4 regions of the Mesorhizobium sp. WSM4307 genome follow, and region 4 is predicted to be linked to each of the others. Evidence: riboswitches for the same ligand, from Rfam matches in the RefSeq annotation. Region 4 holds a riboswitch; each other region holds the start of a gene.
What was found. A riboswitch is a leader RNA that binds a small molecule or an ion and turns the genes downstream of it on or off. The one in region 4 is predicted to bind thiamine pyrophosphate.
Positions count from the first base shown of each region.

Region 1 (7,700 bases), on a different contig from region 4:
TTGATGCAGACTGTTGCCATCAGCTGGCTGATGGCAACGATCTCGACTTCCGATCTGATGGTTGCGCTGGTACAGGCTTCATCGAACCTGCCCGCGTTCATTTTATCTGTCTTCGCCGGGGTGCTCGCCGACAATTTCAGCCGTCGCAGGGTCATGTTCGCCGGCCGCTGCCTTATGGTGATAGCCTCTGCGATGCTGACCGCTGTTGTCGCGCTGGGCTTTGTTAGTCCGTGGATGATCCTCGGCTTCAGCTTCTTGATCGCAAGCGGCGGTGCTCTCAACGATCCCGCCTGGCAAGCGTCTGTCGGCGATATCGTGGATCGACGCGACGTTCCCGCTGCCGTCACTCTGCTCTCCGTCGGCTTCAACACTGTGCGGACGGTGGGCCCGGCGCTCGGCGGCATCGTGGTTGCCTCGTTCGGGCTTATGGCGGCCTTCTGTGTGACCACCCTCACCTATTTGGTACCCCTGGCCACCATATGGCGCTGCAAGTGGAAGGTTCGCTCCTCACCTCTTCCACGCGAGTCGATGAGGACGGCCATCTATGATGGGCTGCGGTTCACGGCGATGTCATCGGAAATCAAGGCGGCGATCGCTCGTGGAACCCTCTTTGGTCTGGCGAGCATCGCCATACTCGCGCTGCTGCCGCTGGTTGTCCGCGATCATTTGGGCGGAGGACCGCTCGCCTATGGCACGCTCATGGCCGGCTTCGGAACGGGCGCCGTCTTTGCCGGCCTCTCCAACGGCACATTCAGACGGAGCTTATCGCAGGAACGGTTGATGAGGCTCGCGTGCGTCGCCTGCGCGGCGTGCTCTCTTTCCCTTGCACTGACCTCTTCCATTGCGGTGGCGGCACTTGCGCTCGCCCTGGGCGGCGCGGGCTGGGTCACCGCCTGGTCCGGGGTTGGTGTGAGCGTGCAGCTGGCGAGCCCGCGCTGGGTCGTGGGGCGCACCATCTCGATCTATTATGCATTAATCGATGGCGGCATCGCGGCCGGCAGCTGGGTATGGGGCACGGTTTCCCAGAACCATTCGCTGACTTTGGCACTGGAGGGCTCCGCTGGTGCTCTGCTGCTGGTTGCCGCCGCGGGAGTCCTGTTTCCCCTTCGCGAGCGCCGCGAGTCCGAGCCCGATCCTTTGGACGAATTCGACGCCCCGGCTGTCGCTCTCAATTTGAAGCCGAGAAGCGGCCCGATCGTGGTCAAGGTCAAATATCTGATAGCCGAGAAGAATCTCGAGGCCTTCCTCGACCTCATGCGGCAGCGGCGTCATGTCCACAGCCGCGTCGGTGCGCGGAACTGGACCCTTCAGCGCAACCTGCAGAAGCCCATCCAATGGACAGAAACGTTCCGTACGCCGACCTGGACGGACTATCTTCGCTTAAACCATCGTCTCACGGAAGTAGACAAGGAACTGGACGAGCGTATCTTCCAGTTGCATGGGGGAGAGGAAGCGCCTCAAATGACGCTTTCGATTGAGCGGCCGACAAGCTCGGCCCGCAAACCCTATCAGTCAATCCTTCACCTTCCCCGTCATTGAAGCGAGACTGCCGAGGACCTTTTCCGTCCGTCGATCACACTCGCCGCATGGATCGCTTCCGGTCTGTGGAGTCGGGCGCGCGTTTGCGGCGGGACCATATTGCCGAGGAGGTCGGGGCCAGTCGCGTTCAGGTGCGAGCTCTTTTCGCCGCCTGCGCGTCAAATTGCGTGCAAGTCGTGTTGGGCCCCTGGCACCAGGGTGCGTGCGCCTCAATTGCGTCCACCCCATTCACAAAAGCGGCTCCGTGGAGTACTGGGCACGCAGAGAAATCTCCGGTCGCAGCCTTACCCGGTCAAAACAAGGAATCAAACCATGAATGCCCTCGTCATCTGCTCCGGCGGATTGGACTCTGTTTCGCTCGCTCACAAGGTGGCGACCGAACAGAAACTCATTGGCCTGCTTTCGTTCGATTACGGCCAGAGGCACAAAAAGGAACTTGGCTTTGCCTCTATCTGCGCCAAACGGCTGGGTGTTCGGCACCAGATCGTCGATATCCGCGATGTCGGCCGGAACCTGAGCGGCTCGGCGCTGACTGATAGTGTGGACGTGCCCGACGGGCACTATGCCGAAGACTCCATGAGGATCACGGTGGTGCCGAACAGGAACGCCATCATGCTGGCTATTGCCTTCGGGGTTGCCGCCGCGCAGAAGGCCGATGCGGTGGCCACTGCCGTCCACGGCGGAGATCATTTCATCTATCCCGATTGCCGGCCCGCTTTTATCGATGCCTTTCAGACGATGCAAAACCATGCGCTCGCAGGCTACGCCGATATCCGCCTTTACGCTCCCTATGTGAATATGTCGAAGGCCGACATCGTCAGCGAGGGGACAAAGTACGCCACACCGTTCGAAGCGACGTGGTCCTGCTACAAGGGCGGCGCACGTCATTGCGGTCGCTGCGGGACATGCATCGAACGGCGTGAGGCATTCGACCTGGCCGGCATTGCCGACCCGACAGATTATGAGGACGCGGACTTCTGGCACCACGCTATCCAGACAAGGAGCGCGTGATGTTCCGCATTACCAAAGAGTTCCATTTCTCGGCCTCACATCAGCTCACCTCCTTGCCACCCGATCATCAGTGCGCGCGCCTACACGGCCACAATTACATCGTCGTAGTGGAGCTTTCAGGTGGCGAACTGGACGAACATGGCTTTGTGCGCGACTACCAAGACGTGGCGGCGCTCAAGCACTACATCGATGGGACGTTCGACCATCGGCATCTTAACGACGTCCTGGGGCATGACCGTGTCACGGCGGAATGTCTGGCCAGGCACTTCTACGACTGGTGCAAAGTGCGGCTCCCACAAACCTCCGCCGTGCGGGTGAGCGAGACGCCGAAAACCTGGGCGGAATACCGGCCATGACTTACGCAATGCAGCCCGGAATCCGCGTGAGCGAGATTTTTGGGCCGACCATTCAGGGCGAAGGCATGCTGATCGGCTTGCCCACGGTGTTCGTAAGAACAGGCGGGTGCGATTATCGCTGTTCCTGGTGCGACAGCCTGCATGCGGTAGACAGTCGCTTCCGCCATGATTGGGAGATGATGTCAACCGGTGCAGTCTGGCAAAAGGTCATTGCGCTTTCCGGCGGTCAGCCCGTGATGGTGTCGCTGTCGGGCGGCAATCCGGCCATTCAACCGCTTGGCGCGCTGATCGACCACGGGCATAGTGAGGGCTACCGCTTTGCATTGGAAACCCAAGGCTCGGTGCCTAAGGAATGGTTCGCGGATCTCGACGTGCTGGTGCTCAGCCCCAAGCCACCCTCAAGCGAAATGACGACAGATTGGGCCGCGTTCGACACCTGCGTCGAGGCGGCGCTGGATAAGCCGCGGATGGCGCTCAAGCTCGTCGTCTTCGACGATGACGACTATGCCTATGCCAAAGACGCCGCGGCGCGCTATCCGCAACTACCCGTCTATCTGCAGCCTGGCAATCACACGCCGCCGCGTCCCGGTAACGAAGACGCGTTGATCGACATGGCCGGTGTGATGAAACGCATGGAATGGCTGGTCGAAAAGGTGACCCGTGACAGGTGGTTCGAGGCTCGTGTACTGCCGCAACTTCATGTTCTGCTTTGGGGAAACAAACGGGGCGTCTAGCCCACGCGGCCGATGACGTAAGACGGACATCCAGTTGTCGGCAGCAACGTCGGTCCAAGAAAGCCCGAAAATGCCGTGCTGGAAAAGGTTTCGAATCCGCATGCCTGTCGTGGGTGCTTCGCGCTCCTCTAGGCGTGACTTGCTCTCGACACGTGCGCGCGCTTCCCCAGGGTTGATTGGTCGCCGATCGCCGCCTCGGGCCGAATGCGCTTGACAAGATAGCGCAGGCCCGTTCAACCTAGGGCATTCACCAGGGGAGTCCCGGCAAGGGGCTGAGATACTGCTGGCTTTCGCGGCGCAGTGACCCGTTGAACCTGATCCAGTTCATACTGGCGTAGGGACGGTGCAAGCGCTTTGCGGGAGTTTACGCCCGAGGTCCTGTTTCGGCAGGTCGAGCAAAGCGTCTTTTCATCCTTCCGGCACAGAACTGGGTCTCCAATGCATGAGCAAAGGAGCCTCACGATGAATGCCCTCACCCCCGCCGTGTCGACGGGACCACTGCCCGCCTCGCGGAAAATCCACAAGCCCGGCGTCCTCTACCCGCAGATCAGGGTGCCGATGCGCGAGATTTCCGTCCATCCGACGGCCGGCGAACCGCCCGTCACCGTCTACGATCCGTCCGGCCCCTACACCGATCCATCAGTCGAAACCAGCATCGAAAAAGGCCTTGCCCGGCTTCGCCACGAATGGGTCACGGCGCGTGGCGATGTCGAAGCCTATGACGGCCGCCACGTCCGGCCGGAAGACAATGGATTCGCCACCGGCGAGCGCCTGACACCGGAATTTCCGATACGCAATCGGCCGCTCAAGGCCAAGCAGGGCAAGGCGGTGACCCAACTTGCCTATGCGCGCGCCGGCATCATCACGCCAGAAATGGAGTTCGTAGCCATCCGCGAGAATCTCGGCCGCGAGGTGATGCGCGGCAAGCTGCAACGCGACGGCGAAGCCTTCGGCGCGGCGATCCCAGATTTCGTCACACCCGAATTCGTGCGCGACGAGGTGGCGCGCGGACGCGCAATCATTCCCGCCAACATCAATCATCCCGAGAGCGAGCCGATGATCATCGGTCGCAATTTTCTGGTCAAGATCAACGCCAACATCGGCAACTCGGCTGTCACATCATCGATGGCCGAAGAGGTCGAAAAAATGGTCTGGGCGATCCGCTGGGGCGCGGACACGGTGATGGACCTGTCGACCGGCCGCAACATCCACAACATCCGCGACTGGATCGTGCGCAATGCGCCGGTGCCGATCGGTACGGTGCCGCTCTATCAGGCGCTGGAAAAGGTCAACGGCATCGCCGAGGACCTGAACTGGGAGGTCTACCGCGACACGCTGATCGAGCAGGCCGAGCAAGGCGTCGACTATTTCACCATCCACGCCGGCGTGCGGCTGCACTACATACCGCTGACCGTCGACCGGGTCACGGGCATCGTCTCGCGCGGCGGCTCGATCATGGCCAAATGGTGCCTGCACCATCACCGGGAGAGCTTCCTCTACGAGCATTTCGAGGAGATCTGCGACATCGCCAGAGCCTATGACGTCTCCTTCTCGCTCGGCGACGGCCTTCGTCCCGGTTCAATCGCCGATGCGAACGACGCGGCGCAATTCGCCGAACTGGAAACACTTGGAGAACTCACCAAGATTGCCTGGGCAAAGGACTGCCAGGTGATGATCGAAGGCCCGGGCCATGTCCCCATGCACAAGATCAAGCAGAACATGGACAAGCAGCTCGCAGTGTGCGGCGAGGCGCCCTTCTATACGCTTGGACCGCTGACGACCGACATTGCGCCGGGCTATGACCACATCACCTCAGGCATCGGCGCTGCCATGATCGGCTGGTTCGGCACCGCAATGCTCTGCTATGTCACGCCCAAGGAACATCTTGGCCTTCCTGATCGCAACGATGTCAAGATTGGCGTGATCACCTACAAGATCGCCGCCCATGCCGCCGACCTGGCGAAGGGCCATCCGGCAGCAAAAGTCAGGGATGATGCCCTTTCCCGCGCGCGCTTCGAGTTCCGCTGGGAGGACCAGTTCAACCTGTCGCTCGATCCCGAAACGGCTCGATCCTTCCACGACCAGACCTTGCCCAAGGTGGCACACAAGGTGGCACATTTCTGCTCGATGTGCGGGCCGAAATTCTGCTCCATGCGTATCTCTCACGACATCCGCGCCGAGGCACAGAAAGAGGGCATGGCGGCAATGGCGGCGAAATATCGCGAAGGCGGCGATCTCTATATGCCTGCTGACGAGACCGGCATCCCGCTCATGCCGCAGGCGCCGGAACCGTCATGAGGGTGCTGGTCAAAGGGGCCGGCGTCGCCGGCCTCACCGCCGCCTTCGAACTCGCCGCCCGCGGCGCGACGGTCACTGTTTTCGAGACAGGGCCTACCCTTGGCGGCAGTGCGTCGTGGTTCGCCGGCGGCATGCTGGCGCCATGGTGCGAGCGCGAAAGCGCCGAGCAGTCCGTGCTCGACCTCGGGCGCAACGCCGCGGACTGGTGGGATGCGGCGACGCCTGACCAGGTGACACGGGCAGGAACACTGGTCGTGGCCGCGCCGCGCGATGCGGGCGAGCTCGACCGGTTCGCCAGCCGCACCTCGGGTCATCGTTGGATCAATGAAGAGGAAATCGCGCAGCTGGAGGCCGACTTCGCCGGTCGATTCCGGCGCGGGCTGTTCTTCCCCGATGAGGCTCATCTCGACCCACGCCACGCGATCGCAGCCCTTCATGACAAGCTCGCCGCCATGGGTGTCGAATTCCACTTCGGCACCGACGCCCAGCATGTTTCCGGTTTCGATCGTCAGATCGACTGCACGGGGATGGCAGCAGCCGATGACAGGCTGCGCGGCGTTCGCGGCGAGATGCTGGTCCTGCGCACGCCTGAGATCGCGCTGTCGCGCCCGGTCCGGCTGCTGCATCCGCGCTTTCCGCTCTACGTGGTGCCGCGCACCGACCACCGTTTCATGGTTGGCGCGACGATGATTGAAAGCCAGTCCGCCGGGCCGGTCACGGCGCGCTCCATGATGGAGCTTCTGAGCGCCGCCTATGCCCTCCATCCGGCCTTTGGCGAGGCCGAGATCGTTGAAACCGGTGTCGGCGTCCGTCCAGCCTTTCCCGACAATCTGCCGCGTGTAGAGGCGTGCGGAAGAACCGTCGCAATCAACGGGCTTTATCGCCATGGCTTTCTTCTTGCGCCCGCCATGGCGCGGCTGGCGGCCGAAATTGTCTTCAGTCACCACAAACCCGTGGAGCTTGCTCATGAAACTGATGGTCAACGGCAAAGCGCATGAGGTTGCCGCCACCACGCTGGCGGAGCTGCTTGCTGCGCTCGACTATGAGGGCGATTGGCTCGCCACTGCCGTCAACAGCGACCTCGTGCACAAAGCCAACCGGGCGGAATTCCAGTTGAGCGACGGCGACCGGATCGAAATCCTCTCACCCATGCAGGGAGGCTAGACCATGTTCGAGCTTTATGGAACCGAGCTTCCGTCGCGTCTGCTTCTCGGCACCGCTCAATATCCTTCGCCGACCATCCTTGCCGAGGCAGTCAAGGCGTCGGGCACGTCGGTGGTGACCGTCTCCTTGCGGCGTGAGATGGCGGGCGGCAGGGCTGGCGAAAAATTCTGGTCGCTGATTCGCGCACTCGGCACGAGAATCCTGCCCAACACCGGCGGCTGCCACTCCGTCAAGGAAGCGGTCACCACCGCGAAGATGGCGCGCGAAGTGTTCGGCACGAGCTGGATCAAGCTCGAAGTGATCGGCAACCACGACACGCTGCAGCCGGACGTGTTCGGCCTGGTCGAAGCGGCGCGCATCCTGTGCGAGGACGGTTTTGCGGTATTCCCCTATACCACCGACGACCTTGTTGTCGCCGAGCGGCTGCTTGCGGCGGGCTGCAAGGTCTTGATGCCGTGGTGCGCACCGATCGGTTCCGCCCTCGGGCCGATCAACATCATGGCGCTGCGCTCGATGCGCGGACATTTCCCAGGCATCCCGCTGATTGTGGATGCAGGGCTCGGACGGCCGTCGCACGCGGCGACCGTGATGGAATTGG
Region 1 covers NZ_VFTB01000007.1:58,477-66,176, reverse strand. Annotated here, with positions in the region: gene FJV83_RS17895 (MFS transporter) at 1-1,539, shown strand, start outside; gene queC (7-cyano-7-deazaguanine synthase QueC) at 1,852-2,550, shown strand; gene queD (6-carboxytetrahydropterin synthase QueD) at 2,550-2,906, shown strand; gene queE (7-carboxy-7-deazaguanine synthase QueE) at 2,903-3,640, shown strand; TPP riboswitch at 3,883-3,999, shown strand; gene thiC (phosphomethylpyrimidine synthase ThiC) at 4,103-5,938, shown strand; gene thiO (glycine oxidase ThiO) at 5,935-6,936, shown strand; gene thiS (sulfur carrier protein ThiS) at 6,905-7,102, shown strand; gene FJV83_RS17860 (thiazole synthase) at 7,106-7,700, shown strand, end outside.
Region 1: linked by a shared signal. The riboswitch ahead of thiC (phosphomethylpyrimidine synthase ThiC) and the one ahead of thiC (phosphomethylpyrimidine synthase ThiC) in region 4 are both predicted to bind thiamine pyrophosphate.

Region 2 (7,700 bases), on a different contig from region 4:
AAGCGGGCTTCCGTATTTCCGATGGTTGCTTCGTGCGGCAGGCTGCACTGCGAGAACGCGCTGATGGCTGCGCAGCCCGATATATGTGCCTCTCAATGGAATCTGGTTTTGAAGACGCGAAAGACCTCGCACCAGAGGCGGAAATCGGCCAGTCGCCCGGCGAAGTGTGCTTCCATGGCGCAGTAGGCCGCTGCGGTCTGCGCTTCCGGCCCATAGAGCTCGATTGCGGCAATTACTGCATCGTTGGGATCGGCAAAATCTGAAAGCCTCAGTGCCGCGCCATTGTCTGTCCGGAGCATCGAGCAACACCTTCTGTTCAGCGCCTTCATGCCGCATATGTGGCGCAAATCATGCCTGCGGCCCAGCGGCTTGGTTGCTAGTGGGGACTGGCAGCGGAAGGCCACTGGGCCTGACCGGCAGGGCCTTGAGATGGCAGCGCCGACTGGTGAAGATATTTGCACCCCTGCTCATATCAGCGAAACGTGCGAACGAAGGAAGGGCGAGGCGCGCTGGCTGCGGCCGGCGGGTTTTTCGACAGCTGCTCGCTCCTTGAAAAACCGCGATTCAATTAGCCTCCGCTGAAATCGCTCCCGAAACCGCCTTTGTTGGGCCGGAATGGGGCACCAATCGAATGATGCGCTGGCCTCCCGTATCATTGCAAAATGCATGGCCGGCATCATTGGGGAAACCGAACTGATTTCGATCTCCAGGCAACCATGTTGAGCCAAATCGCTCGTGGATCGCATGTCGCCGGTATTCGGAACGGAAACAGGCTTCGCAGCTTCTATCTGAGCGAAGCTTGTTGAGGCAGGGCCTAATGTTCAGTGACAAGGAAACCCGATTATTAGAGGCTGGGCTGTTCATGGCGGTGCCGCTCTCAATCCTCATCGCGGTCTTGGTGGTTAGCCTTACGTTTGGCTGGTTTGGGTGACGGATTGCACGCGGCGGGGCGCGATCGACGGCCAGTATCTTCACGTTCATTCCTGCCTACGAAGGCTTGCCGTGCGTCCGAGAATTCGCGCCTGACGGCTCGATCGAGCCAATGCCCGCCTCGGCCCGCGCCGAGGCGGGCTTTTTGCGTTTGTGGCGCCCGCCCGGCCACTGCTATATCCCGATGAAAGGTTGCCGAACTCACGGCGGCGTTGATCCAGCCCGGGGTTACGGATGCAGATTGAACGATATGATGGGGACCGCGAAATATTGCTGCCGCTGTTTGCCCTTGCCGACGATTCCCCCACGCAGGTTTCCAGCTATATCGATGAGGGCGAGGTGCTGGTCGCGCGAGAGGGCAACAGGATCATCGGCCACGTGCAGCTCATCGAGACAGGCGAGGGCGGTGTCTTCGAGCTCAAGAGCCTGGCGGTCCGTCCGGCAAGACAGAGCGAGGGGCTGGGGCGTGCCCTTGTTGCGGCGGCCGTCACCCGCTGCCGCGAGCGTTACGGCCGGCGCCTGATCGTGTCGACCGCGGCGGCCGATATCGGCAATTTGCGATTTTACCAAAGACAGGGCTTTCGAATGTCTCGCATCGTGCAGGATGCCTTCGGGCCATCGACCGGTTACCCCGAAGGCTTGCTTGTGAACGGCATTCCGCTGCGCGACCAGGTGGTTTTCGAACGCGATCTCGGCGCGGATTGAGGGTGAGATCGTCGACCTCGCGCTCCAGCTTTGGGCGCAAACCATCCGATAGCCCGCTCCGGTTCGCCGGGCGGGCTATTTTCGCGTTTCTGGGCCTAGGCGAGGATGTTGACTGCGCGGGCGGCGACCAGTGCGATCGTCAGCAGCGATATCATCGACTCGGCCATCATCAAAAGCTTGGCGCGCTGCGACAGCGGCAAGGTGTCGGTCGGCGAAAATGCCGTCGCATTGGTGAAGGCGAGGAAGAAATAATCGACGAAGCCCGGCAGCCAGTCGCGGATCTCGCGGTCGTTCAAGGTCATTTGCGGGAACAGGAAGTCGGAATGGGCGCGATTGACGAGGCCGCATGTCGGCGGCCCGCCGCGGTCCGTGCTCCAGAACCACAAGGCAAAGACGATGACGTTGGTGACCCAGATGTTGAGCGCGTCGATCAGCAGCGTCTGGCCGCTGGAGCCGGCATGGCCCGCCAGCAGGGCGCGCACCAGGAACACCAGCGAACCACAATTCATGACGCTGACGACGCCGGTCATCACCAGCGCCGTCCTGCGGATGATGACGCGAAACCGGCCGACCAGATACCAGTGCTCCTCCTCGAGCGCTTTCTGGCTGGCGACCTGTGTCCAGGCGGTGGCGACGGACAGGGGCACGAGCAAGGCGGCCTCCAGCGCCGGCGCCAGCCAGCGCGGGCCGAACGAAAGATCGTTGATCACCAGGAGCTGCAAACAGATGATGACGAGGACAGCCGCACGTGCCAGCCAGAAGTCGAGCGCGCGATGGTGGATGACGGCATGGTGGTGACGCATCGATATCAGGGATGTTCAGACAGGACCAAATGGGCGGCTGTTCTGCCGGGGAGGGCAGCGGAGCGCCGAAATTCCTGCCCAATCTTGGTTTTGCAATGGCTTGCAAGTATACTTTTTTGTAAGCTTTGATTATGGGGACTGTTCGGCAAACCGGACGATGTGATTTAAGCGCCGCATGGTGGGAATAAACGACTCCATGGATGGTTGGGCGCCGGCGGGGCTGACTTCCGCCGGCCTCGACTCGTCATCGGTATGGCCCGGCCTGCTCCGCCATCCCTGGTATTTGCTGGCGCTTTTGTGCCTGGTGCAGATCCTGTGCTGGACGGCGGTGCCGGCACTGATCGATCCCGCCCCGCCCGGCGACGTGGTGGAAGGTTTCATGTGGGGCCGCGAATGGGTGCTGTTGACCTACAAGCACCCACAGCTTCCAGGCTGGCTGCTCGAAACCAGCCATCTTCTGACCGGATCGTTCCGCTGGCCGCAATATCTGGTTGCCCAGCTGACGATCTCGTCGACCTTCGTCCTGGTCTACCTGCTGGCCCGCGACATGCTCGGGCAAAGCCGTGCGCTGGCCGCCGTGCTTTTGATGCCGTCGCTCTATTTCTTCGGCTGGCCGACCCCGCAATTCAATCATGACTACGCGCAGATGCCGTTCTGGGCGGCCATCTGCTGGCTGCTCTGGCGCGCCGGCCGTGGCGGCGGGCCGGGCTGGTGGCTGGCGCTTGGACTGGTGTCGGGCGTCGGGCTCTATGCCAAGTTCTCTACCGGCCTGCTGCTTGCCTTCGGCGCGCTCTGGCTGTTGCGCGACGCACGCGCGCGCAGCCGGCTGGCGACGCCCTGGCCATGGCTTGGCCTTGCCGTTTTTCTCGCCGTTGCCACACCGCTGGCCATCGCGCTCTACCGCATCGATTTCCTGCCGCTGACCTATTTCGCCGCCCGCGACCAATGGGTGGCCGAACACCGGGCGCGCCTTTATTACATAGGTGTCCAGATGGCCGGACTCTCCGGCCTTCTTCTGGTGCTGGCGATATCAGGCCTGCTGCGGCGCTCGCCCGCCCCCGAAGTGCCCGTCGAGCGCAGCATTCTGGTCTATCTCGTGTGGATGGGGCTCGGCCCGGGGACCCTGATCATGGTGGCCTCGTTGTTCATTGGCACCGGCGAGTCCTGGGGCGCGCCGATGTACAATCTTGTCGGTGTCACGGTGCTGGCCTTCCTCGGCCACCGGCTCGGCGCCATCGAGATGCGAAGGCTGGCGATCTGCGCGTTCCTCTGCATCGTCACCGTGTCGGGCGCCTATGCTGCGCTGCGCTGGACGGGCTGCAATGTGCGGGGGCGCTTGGACGCCGTCTGCTGGCCGGCGGAGCCGATCGCGGACGAGGCCGAGGCGGTCTGGCACGCGGCGGCGCCCGGCCGGCTCGACATTGTCGGCGGCGATACCCAGGTGGCCTTGCTGGCTGGCCTCAATGCCTATGACAAGCCGTCGATCTTCACCGATCTTGACACCCGGTTGGCGCCCTGGATCACCAGGCAGCGCTTGCGCGACCACGGCATGCTGATGGTTTGGCGAGGACATGGCGTGCCGCCGCAGTTGCGGACATGGCTGGGCAACCTCCCGGTCAAGACCGTTCTTTTCAATTGGTCGCGCACGGCGCCGCCTTTGGCAATCAGCTTTGCTGCCATTCCGCCGGGCACGCTCTATCCGCAGCTTGCCGTCGACAGCCCGACCCAGTATCCGCCCAACTGAAACGGTTCGATCCCCGATCGCGTCGTGATATCGTTCGTTCATGGCCGCGTTGTTTCCACGCGACTGGACGAAGCGGACGACAATGCCCATCTATTGGGAAATCCAATTTTATCTGCGCAATTCCGGGCGGGAAACGCTCGCATGAGCTGGAATTGCTTTTTGAGGAGACGTGACATGGCGACTTCGACCGAACGCGCAGTGCTTGCCGGTGGCTGTTTCTGGGGCATGCAGGATCTGATACGGCGCTATCCCGGCGTCATCTCCACGCGCGTCGGCTATAGTGGCGGCGATGTGCCCAACGCCACCTATCGCAACCACGGCACCCATGCCGAAGCCATCGAGATCAATTTCGATCCGGCCGTGATCAGCTATCGCACGCTGCTGGAGCGCTTTTTCCAGATCCACGACCCGACGACGCGCAACCGCCAGGGCAATGATGTCGGGTTGAGCTACCGTTCGGCGATCTACTATACGAGCGACGAGCAGAAGCGCGTCGCCGAAGATACCATTGCCGATGTCGATGCCTCCGGCCTGTGGCCAGGCAAGGTCGTCACGGAAGTCGCGCCGGCCGGTGCCTTCTGGGATGCCGAGCCCGAACATCAGGACTATCTGGAGAAATATCCAAACGGCTACACCTGCCACTTCGTCAGGCCGGGCTGGAAGCTGCCGGTTCGCGAGAAGGCCGCATCCTAACGATTGGGCAAACGCATCGTTGGGAATGATATCGAAAAGCCGCTGGATGTCCGGCGGCTTTTTCAGTTTGGGCAATCACTTACTTGCCGCAGTTGTTGTCGTTCACGGTGGGGGCCGTCGCGTTGCCGTTGGCATCGGACTGCGCGCCTTGCGGATTGGTCGGGCAATTGCGATCCGCATCGGAGTTCATGTCGCCCGGCGCGATGGTCGTGCTGTTGGTAATTGCCGGATCGACCGTATCGGGCGAAGCCGGCGTGCTCGGGTCTACAGTCACTGACCGGCCGCTGCCGCCGGACCCATCCATGCCGTTTGCGGTGTTGCTGGTGCAACGCTTTTGGCCCGGTGCGCTGAAAAAACGGCTTTCCCTTCCGTTCGAATGGTGCTTTAACGCGCTCATCCACAGGGGTGCTCCGTACGGTCGGGGCTGAGACGGGGGCGGCAAGCCCACAGACCCTAGAAGCTGATCTGGGTAATACCAGCGGAGCGAGGCGGGCGATGTTTTCAGGCGCACAGATTTCCCTTTATCCCATGGCCGACGATTTCGTCGGTGTCATCTTGGGCGCGCTCGGCGCGCTCGACCCCTACCGGGACAGGCTCCGTATCGAGACCGACGACATCTCGACCTTGCTGGTCGGGCCACCCGAAGTGTTGTTCCCGGCGCTGCGCGACCTGTTCGTGGCGGCGGCGCGGAGCGGCAAGCATTGCGTGCTGTCGGCCGCCATTTCGCGCGGCTGTCCCGGCGAGCCGGACGATCCGATCTGCCGCTCCGACGCGTTTGGCGGGCCTGTCGGGCCGCTCGGGCCGCGCAAGGAAGCCGCCATCACCGCCGTGCGCAATGCTGCTGCCACCGGCCAGCCGGCGGCGGCGCAATTCTCGCTCTATGTGATGGGCACCGGCGACCACATGGATGAGATCTATGGCTGCATCGATTTCCTGAAACGGTCCGGCGTCTACGATCGCTCCAAGAACTTCTGCACCAAACTGCGCGGCGATACCGGCGCGATCTTTTCGGCGCTGAATGAAGCCTTCTGCCGCTTCGGGCCGGGCGCCGGCCACGTAACCCTTGACGTCACGGTTTCCGCCAACAGCCCCACCGCTGTCTGAACAGAACGCGCCTTCGTCGCGCGGCCGTCAAGGTTATCCTCTCGTGGTCTCATCGTCGTCAAGCCGCCCGCGGCAGCTCGCGGGTCTCTTCGCCAAGGCAGCACCGGCCGTGATGTCGGTCGGGTTGCTGCTCGTGGCCTGGGAACTCTACGCAAATTATTCCGGCATCAAACCGACGATCCTGCCGGCGCCGTCGCGCGTCTTCGAACAGGCAATGCTCAATCGCGAGGCGCTGATCGACAACGCCATTCCCACCATCCGCGCCACGCTGATCGGCTTTGCCTGCTCGCTCGGCGCCGCTTTCGCGCTGTCTATGCTGGTCGACTTCTTCCAGCCGCTGCGGCGGGCGCTGTTTCCTGTCTTCATCGTCAGCCAGACCTTGCCGCTGGTGGCCATCGCGCCGCTGGTGGTGCTGTGGTTCGGCTTCGGTTTGACGCCAAAGATCATGCTGGTGGCGCTGGTCACCTTCTTCCCGATGCTGGTGGCTCTGGTGCAGGGCTACGAGGCGACCGAGGTGGAGATCGGTCAGATGCTGCGCGCCATGGGGGCAGGGTGCTGGCGTGTCTTCGTGCTGGCGCGGCTGCCTTCGGCACTGCCGTATTTCTTCGCCGGCCTGCGGATATCCATCACCTATGCCGTGGTCGGCGCCATCTTCGCCGAATATGCCGGTGCGGCCAAGGGACTAGGCATCTACATGCTCAACGCCAAGAACAATTTCCGCCCCGATCTGGTGCTGGCCGCGGTCGGCGTCAGTGCCGCACTCACGCTGATCCTGTTTGGGCTGACGGCGCTCTTGCAGCGCCTCGCCATGCCCTGGGAACGGATCGACCGCCAGCCGGCAGGGAAGGGGCCGGGGCGATGAGCCGGCTCGAATTGCGGCATGTGCGCAAGGCGTTTGGCGGCCTCGACGTGCTCGCCGACATTTCGCTCAGCGTCGGTGCCGGCGAATTCGTCTCGATCCTTGGGCCTTCGGGTGCCGGCAAGTCGACGCTGTTCCAGCTTCTGACGGGTGCCGAGCATGGCGAAGGCGAGATGTTGTTCGACGACACGCCGCTCGACGACCATGGCCGGCATTTCGCATTCATGCCGCAGCGCGACGCCCTGATGCCGTGGCGGCGCATCCTCGACAACACGACACTCGGGCTGGAAGTGCAAGGCGTCGGACGCCAGGCGGCGCGTGCGCGGGTCGCGCCGCTGCTTGCCGAGTTCGGGCTCGCCGGCTTCGAGCGGCATTTTCCGGCACAGCTTTCCGGCGGCATGCGCCAGCGCGCGGCGCTTTTGCGCACCGTGGTGCAGGAGCGCGACATGCTTTTGCTCGACGAGCCGTTTGGCGCGCTCGACGCACTGACCCGCGCGGCCATGCAGCGCTGGCTCGAGCAGATGTGGCGGCATCATCGCTGGACGGCGCTGCTGATCACCCACGATGTGCGCGAGGCGGTGTTCCTGTCCGACCGCATCTATGTGCTGTCGGCGCGCCCGGCCCGTGTGTTGCGCGAGATCACGGTGCCCTTGCCGCGTCCGCGCGATCCGACCGGCGCCACCGCGCAACAGGCCGGCGCACTCGAGGCCGAGATCCTCGACATCTTGCTCAACCCCCAACCATCCAAAGGACATGACCATGACTGATCTGACACGCCGGCAGGCTTTGCTGCTCACCCTTGCCAGCGGTCTTCCGCTGATCGCCGGAGCGAGCCGTGTCTTCGCCGCGACGCAAAAAATCA
Region 2 covers NZ_VFTB01000004.1:27,386-35,085, forward strand. Annotated here, with positions in the region: gene FJV83_RS10200 (hypothetical protein) at 93-329, opposite strand; gene FJV83_RS10205 (GNAT family N-acetyltransferase) at 1,165-1,635, shown strand; gene FJV83_RS10210 (hypothetical protein) at 1,731-2,438, opposite strand; gene FJV83_RS10215 (glycosyltransferase family 39 protein) at 2,635-4,182, shown strand; gene msrA (peptide-methionine (S)-S-oxide reductase MsrA) at 4,357-4,875, shown strand; gene FJV83_RS10225 (hypothetical protein) at 4,955-5,272, opposite strand; TPP riboswitch at 5,267-5,380, shown strand; gene FJV83_RS10230 (YkoF family thiamine/hydroxymethylpyrimidine-binding protein) at 5,371-5,979, shown strand; gene FJV83_RS10235 (ABC transporter permease) at 6,023-6,841, shown strand; gene FJV83_RS10240 (ABC transporter ATP-binding protein) at 6,838-7,605, shown strand; gene FJV83_RS10245 (ABC transporter substrate-binding protein) at 7,598-7,700, shown strand, end outside.
Region 2: linked by a shared signal. The riboswitch ahead of FJV83_RS10230 (YkoF family thiamine/hydroxymethylpyrimidine-binding protein) and the one ahead of thiC (phosphomethylpyrimidine synthase ThiC) in region 4 are both predicted to bind thiamine pyrophosphate.

Region 3 (7,700 bases), on a different contig from region 4:
CGGAACGACCCGCTGACCGAACGCGCCACCGCCTCCAGCGAGGTGCTGGCCGAGGGCGCCGCGGTCAGCAACCGGTAGACCTGGCCGCCGGCACGGATCACCGCGATGTCGAACTGCCAGCCTTCAGCACTGGCATGCGCGGTCGCGGCCTCGTTGCCGTTGATGGTTTCCTGCTTGACGCTGCTGTCATCGAGACCGGCCACCCAGCCGCTTCTGATGTAGTCGGTCAGGGCGCGGTTCTTGTCGATCGAAACCCCGTCGAAGCGGATCGCAATGTCGCCCGGCCCGGTCGCCGTCACCGCCGCCGCCGAATTGTCGATGATGAAACCGTCCGGCACCGTGAACGACACGCCGAGACCCGGATGCAGGAAGGTCTCGCCACGCACATAGCCTTCTTCCGGCGTGTCGCCATAGAGCAGGCCGTCTATGCCGGCGAGGAAGGAATCGCGGTCGCGGGTGCCGACGCCGGGCGCGCCGAACTGGCGGGCATGGCGCTGCGCCAGGTCGATGCGCTGCGGCGTGTTGGGGTGCGTCGCCAGGAAGTCGAGGCTGGCGTCGGTGGCGCCGCTGATCGAGCGGAAATCGGTATAGGCCGACATCGACTGCAGGAAGCGGCCGGCGGCATAGGGGTCGTAGCCAGCTTCGCCGATCGACTTGATGCCGATGGCGTCGGCCTCGAGCTCCTGGTTGCGCGAGAACTGCGCCAGCCGGAGCTTGCCGCGGATCAAAGCCGCCTTGGCGGTCGGGCTGTCGCCGAGCACATCGGAAACCACTTTGGTCGCCAGGCCTTCCTCGGCCTCCAGCTGCTGACGCTGCAGGCCGTGATTGGCAGTGACGTGGCCCATCTCATGCGCGATGACGGCGGCGAGTTCGGACGAATCATTGGCCAGCGCCAGCAGACCGCGCGTGATGTAGAGATAGCCGCCCGGCAGCGCGAAGGCGTTGACGTTGGGCGAATTGAGGATGGTGATGCGGTAGGTCTGGGTCGGGTTCGCCGACACAACGGTCAGATTGCCGACGACCTTGGCGACCATGCGCTCGAGCTTGGGATCGGAATATTCGCCGCCATAGGTCGCCAGGATGCGCGGATGCTGCGCCTTGGCCAGTTCGGCGAGCTTGTTGTTGGCACTGACATTGTCGACCGTGATCGGCTTGTCGGACGGCTGGAAGCCGGATTCCTGGACTTCCGGAGGCGTGAACATCTGGCAGCTTGCGAGCGCCACGGCAAAGCCGGCCAGCGCCAGAAAGCGCGCTAGCGGGTTCATTCGTAGCTTGTCGACGCCGATCGCCAGAGCGGCTTCCTTTCAGGTCCCGGCGCATGACCAAGAAAATCGGGAGCGATCTTCGGAACCTGTCATGCGCAAATACAAATTTCTACGGCACCCGATGCGCGTCCCCTGGGGCGCGCGGCGGATGCAGTAGGCAAATCACGGCCTGTGCCGGACCAGTAGGGCGGACCTAGCCACACTACTTCTGCCATGGCAAGCAAGCGCCCCTTCGCCTGATACCGGTTTGACCGTAAATTATGTCCGCTTCCGGGCAATATCTCGTGATACGGTATTGCCGGCACCTGCACCGATATAGCGCCGGAACGCCTCCGGACCAGCCCCGGCAAAGAAATCGTCCGCGCTGCCGGTGGCGGCAACGGCGCCATCGTCCAGAAACACCACATTCTGGCCGATGCGGCGGGCGTCCTGTGGCTGGTGCGTGACGAACAGCACCGTCATGCAGCGCTCCGCATGCACACCGGCAACCAGGTCGAGCATATCGTCACGCAAGGCGGGCCCGAGCGAAGCGAAGGGCTCGTCGAGCAGCAGCACCGGGCGATCGCGCACCAGCACGCGCGCCAGGGCGACGCGCTGGCGCTCGCCGCCGGAGAGTTCGCGCGGCAGCCGCTTGTCCTTGCCGCCAAGGCCTGTGCGTTCCAATGCCTCGGCAATGGCGGTTCGATCGGCTTCGGTCAGCCGCAGCGATGGCGAGCGGCCGAGCCCGACATTCTGCTCGACGGAGAGATGCGCAAAAAGGTTGTTTTCCTGAAACACCATCGACACCGGCCGCGCAGCCGGAGGATCGGCGCCGACATCGACACCGCCGATCACCACACGGCCTGACCGCGGCGTCTCGAAGCCGGCGACGAGGTTGAGCAGGGTCGACTTGCCCGAACCGCTCGGCCCCATGATGGCGGTGATTTCCGCCGCCGCGAAGGCGACATCGAAGGTGAGCGGCACCTCGCCATAGCTGAACGAGACCTTGTCCAGCCGCACCGGAACACCCTTCCCTCTCATCGCCCCGTCAGACATTGCAGACCTTGTCTCTTCCCAGCCAGTCCGCCGCCAGCACCAGGGCGAGGCAAACGAGGCCAAGCAACAGCGCCAGGCCGGCGGCGTCCTCGGTGCGGTAGCTGCCCATGCGCGCCAGGAGAAGGTAAGGCAAGGTCTGCACGGAATCACTGCCGAACAGTGCGATGACGCCGAGATCGCCGAGCGACAGCGCCATGGCGAAGGCGAAGGCGGTGGCGAGCGGCCGCCGCAATGACGGCCAGTCGACCAGCCGCAGCCTCGCCCAGCCGGAAATGCCGAGCTGCGCGCAGAGCCGTTCGTGGCGCTCGCTCGCCGCGTCATAGGCGGGACGGACGGCCCGCAGCGCGAAAGGCATCGCCATGACAGCGTTGACGGTGACGACCATGACCGGGGCGATGGCAAAGACATCGCCGGCATGGCGCAGCAGGAGGAACCAGCCGGCTCCGATGACGATCGGCGGCACGACCAGCACAAAACCGGCACCGGTATCCGTGGCATGTTCCAGCAGTGTTCGTGGACCGGCGCGGCGGTTCAACGCGAGTGCCCGCCGCGCCATGGTCAGCGCCAGCGACAGCATCACCGAAAGCAGCGCCGACAGGAAAGCCAGCACCGCACTGGTCAGCGTCGCCTGCCGGACTGTGGCCTCGCCGGCGAGCCGGCCGAGATCGGCGCCCAAGCCTGCCGAGACGGTCGCGGCCATCGGTCCGACAACGAACAGCAGCGCCAGCACGATGAGCACGGCGTTGAGTGACGCCTCCGTCGTATTGACGGAGAGATAACGGCGCGCCGCCACCGGCAGGTTGGTGTCGCCGACGACATTGGCGCCAAGCCGCGTCAATGCCAGCACCATGACAAAGGTCAGCGCGATCTGCAGCAAGGTCAGGGCGACCGCCCGCGCCGGGTCGAAATCGAAGCGCAGTGCCTGGTAGATGCCGACCTCCAGCGTCGTCGCGGCCGGGCCGCCGCCGAGCGTCAACACGATGGTGAAGGAGGTGATGCAGAGCATGAAGACCAGCCCGGCGACACCCGGCAGAGCGGCGCGCAGCGTCGGCCATTCGATCAGCCGGAAGGCCGGCCGCGCCGCCATGCCGAGCTGGCTTGCCAGCCGCCACTGGTCGGCGGGAATCGTCTGCAGCGCCTCGAGGAACAGGCGGGTCGCTAACGGCAGATTGAAGAAGACGTGGGCCACGAGAATGCCGGACAAGCCATAGATCCCTGGCCAACCCTGGCCGCCGACGGCGCTGAACAGGCCGGCGAAATAGCCGGCACGGCCGTACAGCGCCAGTATGCCGAGCGCCGCGACGATCGCCGGCAGTGCCAGCGGCACGGCGAAGAGCTGCAGGATGAAGGCGCGGCCGAAGAAACGCGGATGCCGCGACAGGGCGCGCGCCACGAACAGCGCCGGGATGACCGAAAACAGGGTCGAGAGGGTGGCCTGCCAGAGTGTGAAGCGCACGACGCGAAGCAGATAAGGATCGAAGGCCGCCCAGGCTCCCGAGAAATCATGGGCGCCTTCGACAAGCAGACCCGCGAATGCGCCGCCGATCAGCAGCGTGATCGCGCCGAGCGCAATGATGCCAGCGCTGACGCGGGGATCAGCGCGTTGCACGATCGACCGCCAGTCTCCGCATAGCGACACTTATAGAAGGTTGCGTTCCTTGGCGCCCCCCTCTGTCCTGCCGGACATCTCCCCCACAAGGGGGGAGATTGGCTGTTTCAGCGCCTCGCTCATACCTATAGCGTCGGCGATTGGCGAAATCACCGATAGCATTCGATCTCCCCCCTTGTGGGGGAGATGTCCGGCAGGACAGAGGGGGGCGCCGTAGAGCACTCATCTTTCGATCATATGGCCAAACTATTTGCTCATCACCGCCAGCCATTCATCCACCCAGGCCTTGCGGTTGGCGGCGACCTCCTCGGGGCTGAACAGCAGGGTCTTGGCCGGCTTGACCAGTTTGTCGAAGGCCGGGTTGAGCGGCTTGTCGGTCTTGCCTGCCGGGAACATCCAGTTGGTCTCGGGAATGGCATCCTGGAATTTCGGCCCGGTCATAAAGGCGATGAATTTTGCAGCCAGCGGGTTCTTGGCTCCGGTCGTGGTGATGCCGGCGACCTCGATCTGCAGATATTCGCCTTCCTCGAAGGAAGCGGCCTGGTAGCGCTCCGTGTTCTCGGCGACCATGTGATAGGCCGGCGAGGTCGTGTAGGACAGCACCATCGGCGCCTCGCCCTTGGTGAACAGGCCATAGGCCTCGCTCCAGCCCGGCGTCACGGTCAGCACCTTCGTCTTGAGCTTGGCCCAGGCTTCCGGCGCCTTGTCGCCATAGACCGACTTCACCCACAACAGCAGGCCGAGACCCGGCGTCGAGGTGCGCGGATCCTGGATGACGATCTTGTCGTCGGCACTGCCTTCGACCAGTTCCTTCAGGCTCTTCGGCGGCGTTTTCAGTTTTTCGGTGTCATAGACGACGGCGAAGTAGCCGTAGTCGAAGGGAACAAAAGTATCGTCGCTCCAGCCACCCGGCACGTTGACATCGGAGACCGCGCCATGCGGGGCAAACAACCCGCTAGCCTTGGCATCGGCGGTGAGATTGGTGTCGAGGCCGAGCACGATATCGGCCTTGGTCGACGCGCCTTCGAGCTTGACGCGGTTCAGCAGGGCCACACCATCGGCGACCGAGACGAACTCGACGTCGCAGCCGCATTCGGCCTCGAATTCCTTCTTCACCACCGGGCCTGGGCCCCAGTCGGCGGTGAAGCTCTCATAGGTGTAGACGGTGAGCTTGTCCTTGGCCAAGGCCGGCCCGGACAGCGCCACGGCCATGGTCGAGACAAGAGCGTATAAAAGCGTGCGCATCGGCGCCTCCTTCGTTCGAATTGAAAGGAATTGAGGCGTCGGACTATCCGAAACGTCTAATCCCTCCGCCGGTACAAACCGGATCAGGTTCAGCGGGTTGGCGAGACTGCCTCTCAGCCGGTCCGCGAAGATCGCGTCCGGCACCCCGTTAGAGCGTTTTGACACATAGGCCGGGTCGGGGAACCGCGCAAGTGGCAGTTTGCCGGCCTTCCGTTTCCGCTGCCGGGCTGGTACAGGCCACCAGATATGAGCACATTCACCATTCTGCTTGGCGGCGATCTCATCCGCACGCCCCGGCTCGACCGCCAGGTCGGAGGCTCGCGCGTCATTGCCGCCGACGCCGGCATCGGCCATGCGCGGCTGCTGGGCCTGATCCCGGAACTGTGGGTCGGCGATTTCGATTCCGTGCCGGCCGACCTGCCTGACGATCTCGCCGCGGTGCCCCGCCAGACCTTCCCGCGAGAGAAGGACAAGACCGACGGTGAACTGGCTATTGCCGCAGCCATCGAGCGTGGCGCGACCAGCCTGGTGCTGGCGGGCGCGTTCGGCGGCAAGCGCGCCGACCACGCTTTCCTGCATCTGGCGCTCGCCCTGCGCCTGGCCGAGGCCGGAATGGAGGTGCTGTTGACCAGCGGCGCCCAGGAAGGCGTACCCTTGGCGTTGGGAACGGCTGGCTTCGACTATGCCGACGGCACGCTGTTTTCGATCCTCGGCTTTTCCGAGCTTGTCGGCCTGACCGTCACTGGCGCCAAATGGCCGCTCGACCAGGTCGAGGTGGCCTTCGGTTCGTCGCTGACCATTTCCAACGAGGTCAAGGGCCGCCTCGAAATCGCGCTCGGCCACGGCCGCGCGCTGCTGCTCGCGCATCCGTATCCACTACCTGAAAGCTGACATGGCCCCGCCCCTTCTCAATCTCGACGGGATAAAACTGACCTTTGGCGGCACACCGCTGCTCGACGGCGCTGCCTTGACCGCTTCGGCTGGTGACAAGATCGCGCTGGTCGGCCGCAACGGGTCCGGCAAGTCGACGCTGCTCAAGATCGCCGCCGGCCTGATCGAGCCGCAGGATGGCGAGGTGTTCCGCCAGCCCTCGGCAACCGTCCGCTATCTGCCGCAGATGCCCGACATGGAAGGTTTCGCCACCGTGCGCGCCTATGTCGAGGCGGGGCTTGGGCCAGCCGACGATCCTTATCGCGCCTCCTATCTGATGGAGCATCTTGGTCTCACCGGCGAGGAACGGCCGGGCGATCTCTCAGGCGGCGAGGCCAGACGCGCAGCCCTGGCCCGTGTCATGGCGCCGGAGCCTAATATTCTGTTGCTTGACGAGCCGACCAACCATCTTGACCTGTCGGTCATCGAATGGCTGGAAGAAGAGCTCGTGCGCACCTCCTCGGCGCTCATCGTCATCTCGCACGACCGCCGTTTCCTTGAGCGCGTGTCGCGCGCCACCGTCTGGCTGGACCGTGGCCAGACCCGCAGGCTGGACAAGGGCTTTGGCCATTTCGAGGAATGGCGCGACCAGGTGCTGGAAGAGGAAGAGCGCGAGCAGCACAAGCTTGGCCGCCAGATCGTGCGCGAGGAGCACTGGCTGCGCTATGGCGTGACCGCACGCCGCAAGCGCAACATGCGCCGCTTGGGCGAGCTGCAGACCATGCGCCAGCGTTTCCGCGGCCATGGCGGCGCCGAAGGCACCGCGACCATGGTGGCGAGCGACGCCGCCGAATCCGGCAAGCTGGTGATCGAAGCCAAGAACATCGAGAAGAGCTTTGGCGACCTCACCGTGGTCAAGGGCTTCTCGACCCGCATCCAGCGCGGCGACCGCGTCGGCCTCGTCGGACCGAATGGCGCCGGCAAGACGACGCTTTTGAAGATGCTGACCGGCGAATTGGCGCCGGATGCCGGCTCGGTGCGGCTCGGCACCAATCTGGAAATCGCCACGCTCGACCAGAAGCGCGAGGCGGTCGATCCGCAGGAGACGCTGGCGCAGTACCTCACCGACGGGCGTGGCGAGAATCTGGTCATCAATGGCGAGCAGCGCCATGTCGTCTCCTACATGAAGGATTTCCTGTTCAAGCCGGAGCAGGCCCGCACACCGGTGCGCGAACTGTCCGGCGGCGAGCGGGCGCGGCTGATCCTGGCGCGCGTGCTGGCACGGCCGGCGAACCTCCTGGTGCTCGATGAGCCGACCAACGATCTCGACATGGAAACACTGGAACTGCTGCAGGAACTGGTCGCCGGCTTCGCCGGCACCGTCATCCTGGTCAGCCACGACCGCGATTTTCTCGACCGCACCGTGACCAGCATCATCGCGCCGGACGGCGGCGGCCGCTGGATCGAATATGCCGGCGGCTATTCCGACATGCTGGCGCAGCGCGGCGGCACCAGGCTCGACGACCGCAAGGCGCGCGCCAGGGCTGAAGCCGCCGATGCGCCGGCGACGGACAGGAGCGAACCGGCAGCTCCGAAAGGGCCAGCGAAGAAACTGTCGTTCAAGCAGAAATTCGCCCTGGAATCGCTGCCCAAGAAGATCGAGGCGGTGACCGCGT
Region 3 covers NZ_VFTB01000017.1:123,197-130,896, reverse strand. Annotated here, with positions in the region: gene FJV83_RS32525 (M48 family metalloprotease) at 1-1,265, opposite strand, end outside; gene thiQ (thiamine ABC transporter ATP-binding protein) at 1,524-2,300, opposite strand; gene thiP (thiamine/thiamine pyrophosphate ABC transporter permease) at 2,293-3,909, opposite strand; gene thiB (thiamine ABC transporter substrate binding subunit) at 4,156-5,154, opposite strand; TPP riboswitch at 5,198-5,312, opposite strand; gene FJV83_RS32500 (thiamine diphosphokinase) at 5,401-6,045, shown strand; gene FJV83_RS32495 (ABC-F family ATP-binding cassette domain-containing protein) at 6,047-7,700, shown strand, end outside.
Region 3: linked by a shared signal. The riboswitch ahead of thiB (thiamine ABC transporter substrate binding subunit) and the one ahead of thiC (phosphomethylpyrimidine synthase ThiC) in region 4 are both predicted to bind thiamine pyrophosphate.

Region 4 (7,700 bases):
TTTGGTAACCCTTATCGAGTGAGGGCCGCTCGTACCTTTCGGCGGGTTCGTTTCAGTTCTAAGCCCGGCTTAATTCTGGACAACGACAGATAATTCTGGACGGCACAGTGGAACTCAACGCGTTGTAAGGATGGCATAGAGAAGCAGTAGCCCTCCAGTCTCGCTACTGGAAAAATTCTGGAAAATGGGTCTGCTTGGCTGGACGCAGAACGTTGTGATTATTCAGCCGGCATTTCTGAAGCTTCTCGAACACAAACAGCTTGCCTTCGCGCACGCTATCTTCGAGCGACTTCGCCTTCGCCAGATGCGCCGCAATCGCGCTGGCCAGCATGCAACCTGTTCCGCGCATCGATATAGCAAGGCGCGGCGTGTCGAAGTGGATGGGTTCATGATCGGAGCGTAACAGAATATCGGCCGATCGGGGACCCGACGCGTGCCCACCCTTGATCAGCAGGGCCTGAGGGCCGACGGCCTGCAGTCTTTGTCCTTGTTGGAGCGCACCGTCCTCATCCGAAGCCGGTTCGGAACCAGTAAGGAGCGCCAGTTCAGGAAGGTTGGGCGTGACAATGCAGCAAAGCGGCATCAAATCGCGCTTCATGGCAGCGATAGCGCCTGCTTCCAGAAGTGCGCGGCCTGAGGTGGAGGCCAGCACAGGGTCGAGTACTGCCGGCACTTGCGGAAATTTGCGCAGCACTGCGGCAACGGCAACAATGATCTTGGCAGTCGCCAGCATGCCGATCTTGATTGTGGCTACGTCGTTGGCCTGTAGCGCGGCACACATCTGATTGGCCACCATGCTGGGTGGCGAATGATGGATTTCGATCACGGCGTCGTGCGTTTGCACCGTTAGCGCTGTGACGGCGAGACAGGTGCGCACGCCAACGGCAGAGATCGTCTCGATGTCGCGTGCTATTCCAGCACCCCCGCTGGAATCTGATCCGCCAACGACAAGCACATGCGGTTCTCGTCTCATCGCCATCGGTCCGTCTTTTCGATCCATTCTCGCGTGCGCGCTTCGGGGTCGAAGCTCAACGTGATGTCCGTGACCACTGCGGCGCTGTTGGCGCCGGCCTCAAAGACGCCGTCGAGGCGGTCGGGGTTGAGGCCGCCGATGGCGACCAATGGGATCGGCGCCACCCGCCGCTTCCACTCGCTGATCCGCTCTAGCCCTTGCGGTGCCCACTTCATTTTCTTCAAAGTGGTGGGATAGATCGGACCGAGCGCGACATAGTCGGGCTCGGCAAACATGGCCGTTTCCAGCTCGACATGATCATGCGTGCTCAATCCGAGCCTGACGCCCGCTGCCCGTATCCTCGAGAGGTCGGCCGTTTGCAAATCCTCCTGGCCCAGATGCACGAAATCGCAGCCTTCCTCGATTGCCAGGCGCCAATAATCATTGATGATGAGCTGGCTTTTGTGTTGGACACACCAGGCCTTCGACTTGCGGATCTCCGCGCGCAGCCCGGTTTCATCCATGGTTTTGATGCGAAGCTGAATCAGCTTGACGCCGAGCGGCGCCAACCTTTCGATCCAGGCGGCGCTGTCGACGATCAGGTAGAAGGGATCGAGCTTCATGAAAAAACGGCCCTGCCGACCATCGGTGTCGATGGCACGGCGACGTCGCGCGGTTCGAGCATTCCCGAACTGAACGCCTCACGACCGGCGTCGACCGCCTTACCGAAAGCACGCGCCATGCCGACCGGATCTGCCGCCTTGGCGACCGCTGTGTTCAGGAGCACGGCGTCAAAGCCGAGTTCCATGACGGTGGCCGCGTGCGACGGCCGTCCGAGCCCCGCATCCACAATCAGCGGGACGCCAGGGAAATATCCGCGCATCGAGCGCAGCGCCGTCATGTTGACCGGTCCCAAGGCGGAACCGATCGGTGCGCACCACGGCATCAGGACCTTGCAGCCCGCTTCCAGCAGCCGCTCGGCGACAACGAGATCGTCGGTGGTATAGGGGAATACCGCAAAGCCGTCCTCGCACAGGATGCGGGCGGCTTCAACCAGACCGAACACATCCGGCTGTAGCGTGTCGTGATTGCCGATCACTTCGAGCTTGATCCAGTTGGTGCCGAAGACCTCGCGCGCCATTTTCGCGGTGGTGACGGCTTCCTTGACGGAGAGGCAGCCGGCGGTATTGGGCAGGGTTCTGGCGCCCAGCGAGCGGATCAACGACCAGAATTGTTCGCCGGCCCTACCGCCCGCCATCTCACGCCGCAACGAGACGGTCACCACCGACGTGCCCGATGCCTTGACTGCATCGGCAAGGATGGCCGGCGAAGGATACTGAGCCGTGCCGAGAAGCAGGCGCGACGAAAGCTCGGTTCCATAAAGCTCCAACATGCTAGCCGCCCTGCATGGGCGAGAGGATTTCGATCCGGTCGCCGTCGCTCAACTGGAACTCCGCGCGGTTGGCTTTGTGCACGAGGTCGCTGTTGACGGCGGTGGCGAGCCAATCGCCCTCATAGTCGAGCGCGGCAAGCAACTCGGCCAGCGTGGTGGCGGCAATCTCACGCGCCTCGCCGTTGACCATCAGTTTCATGAGCATGCTCCTTGGTTCTGTCTTGACTGAAAACCAGGTCGGCAGCCTGGCGCGCCATGGCGGGGGCGAGGAGAAAACCGTGACGATAAAGACCGTTGATCGCGATGATCTCACCGTCTGTTTCGACGCGTGGCAAATTGTCGGGAAATGCCGGACGGACACCCACACCGGTTTCAACGATCTCGGCCTCACCAAAGGCCGGATGGAGGGCATGGGCGGCGCCCAGCAGCTCCATCATGGAACGCGCCGTCACCGGTCCGGCGCTCTGGCTTTCAATCATCGTCGCTCCGATCATGAAACGGTGATCGGTGCGCGGCACGGCATAAAGCGGAAAGCGTGGATGAAGCAAACGGACCGGCCGCGACAGCGAGACATCAGGCGTGCGAAGGATCAGCATTTCGCCGCGAACACCGCGCAGCCTGTCATCGGCCGCTGCCATTCCCATGCAGTCTATCTGACGGGCGAATCCCGAAACAGGCCGGGCGTCGCAGCCGAAGTGGAATTTGACACCCATGGTCGCAAGCTTGTCATGAAGTGCCGCCATCGCCGGGCGTGGGTCGAGGTGAGCCTCGTCGGGGAAGAGCAATCCACGCCGGAAGCGGCCGGCGAGGTCGGGTTCCAGGAGCGCAATTTCGTTTTCATCGACGCGCCGATGCCCTGACGTGCGACTGGCGAACCGGTCAAGCTCACCGGCATCACGCGGCGCGGCCACGACCAATGTCCCGGCCCGTGTCACCTGACCCGACAGCACCGCATCCCACCAGTCGGCAGCATCGCGTCCGAGATCCAGCACCGGCTGCTCCGCGCTTTCGCGCTCGCACCATGGCGCCAGCATGCCGCCGGCGAACCACGACGCGTTGCCACCAAGGCCATGCCGCATCTCGGCGACGGTGACCGTCGCGCCGCGGGCGGCGAGTTCGAAAGCGACGGTGAGGCCGGCAACGCCGGCCCCTTTGACGAGCACCCTCATGATGGTTTGGGAGCCTCTGGCACGACCGGTACGCCAGTCTCGTCCGCCTGCATGTAGAGATCGCCGCCCTCCCGGTATTTTGCCGCCATTGCCGCCATGCCTTCCTTCTGGGCCTCGGCACGGATGTCGTGGGAAATGCGCATGGAGCAGAATTTCGGCCCGCACATCGAACAAAAATGTGCCAGCTTGTGCGCCTCCTTGGGCAAGGTCTGGTCGTGGAAGGACCGTGCGGTTTCGGGGTCGAGCGACAGGTTGAACTGGTCCTCCCAGCGGAACTCGAAGCGCGCGCGCGAAAGGGCATCATCCCTGGTTTTCGCTGCCGGATGGCCCTTCGCCAGATCGGCTGCATGGGCGGCTATCTTGTAGGTGATCACGCCAATCTTGACGTCGTTGCGGTCGGGAAGGCCGAGATGCTCTTTCGGCGTGACGTAGCAAAGCATTGCGGTGCCGAACCAGCCTATCATGGCGGCACCTATCCCTGAGGTGATGTGGTCATAGCCCGGCGCGATGTCGGTCGTCAGCGGCCCCAACGTGTAGAACGGCGCCTCACCGCACACTGCGAGCTGCTTGTCCATGTTCTGCTTGATCTTGTGCATGGGGACATGGCCCGGGCCTTCGATCATCACCTGGCAGTCCTTTGCCCAGGCAATCTTGGTGAGTTCTCCAAGTGTTTCCAGTTCGGCGAATTGCGCCGCGTCGTTCGCATCGGCGATTGAACCGGGACGAAGGCCGTCGCCGAGCGAGAAGGAGACGTCATAGGCTCTGGCGATGTCGCAGATCTCCTCGAAATGCTCGTAGAGGAAGCTCTCCCGGTGATGGTGCAGGCACCATTTGGCCATGATCGAGCCGCCGCGCGAGACGATGCCCGTGACCCGGTCGACGGTCAGCGGGATGTAGTGCAGCCGCACGCCGGCGTGGATGGTGAAATAGTCGACGCCTTGCTCGGCCTGCTCGATCAGCGTGTCGCGGTAGACCTCCCAGTTCAGATCCTCGGCGATGCCGTTGACCTTTTCCAGCGCCTGATAGAGCGGCACCGTACCGATCGGCACCGGCGCATTGCGCACGATCCAGTCGCGGATGTTGTGGATGTTGCGGCCGGTCGACAGGTCCATCACCGTGTCCGCGCCCCAGCGGATAGCCCAGACCATTTTTTCGACCTCTTCGGCCATCGACGATGTGACAGCCGAGTTACCGATGTTGGCGTTGATCTTGACCAGAAAATTGCGACCGATGATCATCGGCTCGCTCTCGGGATGATTGATGTTGGCGGGAATGATTGCGCGCCCGCGCGCCACCTCGTCGCGCACGAATTCGGGTGTGACGAAATCTGGGATCGCCGCGCCGAAGGCTTCGCCGTCGCGTTGCAGCTTGCCGCGCATCACCTCGCGGCCGAGATTCTCGCGGATGGCTACGAACTCCATTTCTGGCGTGATGATGCCGGCGCGCGCATAGGCAAGTTGGGTCACCGCCTTGCCCTGCTTGGCCTTGAGCGGCCGATTGCGTATCGGAAATTCCGGTGTCAGGCGCTCGCCGGTGGCGAATCCATTGTCTTCCGGCCGGACGTGGCGGCCGTCATAGGCTTCGACATCGCCACGCGCCGTGACCCATTCGTGGCGAAGCCGGGCAAGGCCTTTTTCGATGCTGGTTTCGACTGATGGATCGGTGTAGGGGCCGGACGGATCGTAGACGGTGACGGGCGGTTCGCCGGCCGTCGGATGGACGGAAATCTCGCGCATCGGCACCCTGATCTGCGGGTAGAGGACGCCGGGCTTGTGGATTTTCCGCGAGGCGGGCAGTGGTCCCGTCGATACGGCGGGGGTGAGGGCATTCATCGTGAGGCTCCTTTGCTCATGCATTGGAGACCCAGTTCTGTGCCGGAAGGATGAAAAGACGCTTCTGTAGACCTGCTGCAACAGGACCTCGGGCGTAAACTCCCGCAAAGCGCTTGCACCGTCCCTACGCCAGTATGAACTGGATCAGGTTCAACGGGTCACTGCGCCGCGAAAGCCAGCAGTATCTCAGCCCCTTGCCGGGACTCCCCTGGTGAATGCCTTAGGTTGAACGGGCTGACGCTATCTTGTCAAGCGCATTCGGGCGCCTTCGGCCGGTGGCGACGACCGGCGGCCAGCCGGGCGGAGAGCTCGCGCATGCATCGGGGACAAGTCACGCCCCGTAGACCGGGGCTGAATGGCCAAAGCCTCATTCGCTTCGTGAAGGATGGAGAAACTGTATTGGCCATGTGCGCGTATCGACCAAGTAGCTCAGGCGGTCACGGATGTGGTTATTCTGGTCGAAGGTGACGAACGGCCTTGGGGGTCACCTCCTTTAGGATTCAGAGGTTGGAAGACGGCTTCTCGCGATCACGGCCATCAGGAAATACCTGTCTTCGGCTCAACCTCGACATGGCGTCCGATCGACCGCAGATATACAGCTATCTCGTTCATGAGATGATCGCGTTCGCCGTAGATTTCAGCAATCCTACGCAGCTGTGGCTCGACGGCCCTCCGTTGCGCTGGCGTGAAATCAGCATCGCCAAAGACGTATCCCAAGTTGCCAATCGCGCAAATTTTGCAGCCGGCGTCCACAACTGCTTGTACGAATGCCGGAATGTCTTTTTCTTGCATGGTCTTCATGTCGAACCTCTCGTGAATGGCGTGCTTGCGCCCCAATCTGCCTTTTCAGCGTGTCCTCTGGGCGGCGCAAGCCCTGAGCGTGACTGTGCACGGGCAACCTCGACTATCCCATCTGCCACGCTCTTTAGAATCGGTGGGGTCTGGTGATCGCAGGCTGGGCCACTCAAAAGCCTGCAAGAAGAAAGTCATGGCGACCATTGCTCAAGATCGCAAGGGTGCGTGCAAGACCTTCCGTTGGCAGTCATGCACGCTCGCTCAGAGATAGTCCGGCCGCGGAAATTCTCCCTTATTCGTAAGAAAGCTCATTGAGCAACTGGGCATTGAGCAACTGGGTCTCACGTCACGGGTCTCGTGTGCTTCACAGCCGAAAAATAGCCGCCGTGGCAATTCTCGAAAAGTGCAGGCTACCTCGTTAAGGACACTGCGGATGATCGTTCGCGCTTGGCAAAAGCGAACGGATTAGTCTATGGCTCTCGGCAGGGGGGCGAGTTATGCGGCGGGTGCGAATCCTTCAAGTAGGCGATATTCACTATCCGGACTGGCATCCTTCCTCTAGCAACATCGATGCCAAGGATAGCAAGTTCGCTCCGAAAATAACGCAGAAGCTACGCGCGTCTTCGCTGCGTGCCGTCTTGACGAAACTTCGGCGGCTGACGACTTCGAAGCCCTTGGATTCGATCGCCTTCATGGGGGATTTCACGAGCCGTGGCGACAAGACCTTCATTGCTTCGGCATTCCAGCATTTCACGTTGCTCTGCCGCGCACAGGGACGCAGTTCAAAGGCGCTTCCGTTGATATTCGTACCGGGAAATCACGATGTGAACCGTGATGACGCGCGCGAACTTGGACCGACTGAGAAATTCAGCGAAATGGCGAGTTTAGCCGCCCGCTTGGGTTGGCAGACCGTTCCCGTGGACCAACCCGTGCACTTCAGACTTCCGACAGGATCCGCAGGCGCAAACTTCATCCTCGTCAACACAGCGATAGGCAGTTGGGAGCTTCAAAACCTTCCCGCGTTCCTTCGTGATCGTCTCGAGGCACTCAGTCCTTCTACAGAGCCTCTAGATCTCGGCTCGCCGGACATCTCGGGACATTCGCCCGCGACACCTCCCAGCGATCCAGACAAGGAGGCGTCCGACGACGAGTATTACGGTCAGATGGACACGCCATACATCTCGCGTGAGATGCTTGCAGGCCTACAGGAATTGCTCCAGCAGCCCGACATGCGTTACGGCATCATAATCGGCCATCACAATCTGCTGCCACAAAAGACTCCGCGCATTACGCCATACGCGGAGATGCTCAACAGCGGATTTGTCAGAACTCAGCTGCTGCAGGGCAACAAGCCTATCGTCTACCTGCATGGACACATACATGCTGATCCGGTCGAGATCGTCAACGATCCAAGGTTTCCGGACGGCAAATTGATCTGCATCTCAGCACCAGAGATACAGTCAGGTTTCAATGAGCTCGTCTTCTTCACGACCGATCAGGGAGAGCTCGTCGGCATCCGACTTATACCCTACCGCACCAATGTCGCCGACGGGACGGTC
Region 4 covers NZ_VFTB01000026.1:3,694-11,393, reverse strand. Annotated here, with positions in the region: gene FJV83_RS35830 (hydroxymethylpyrimidine/phosphomethylpyrimidine kinase) at 164-979, opposite strand; gene FJV83_RS35825 (thiamine phosphate synthase) at 970-1,575, opposite strand; gene FJV83_RS35820 (thiazole synthase) at 1,572-2,345, opposite strand; gene thiS (sulfur carrier protein ThiS) at 2,347-2,544, opposite strand; gene thiO (glycine oxidase ThiO) at 2,513-3,514, opposite strand; gene thiC (phosphomethylpyrimidine synthase ThiC) at 3,511-5,346, opposite strand; TPP riboswitch at 5,450-5,566, opposite strand; gene FJV83_RS35795 (hypothetical protein) at 5,884-6,147, opposite strand; gene FJV83_RS35790 (metallophosphoesterase) at 6,639-7,700, shown strand, end outside.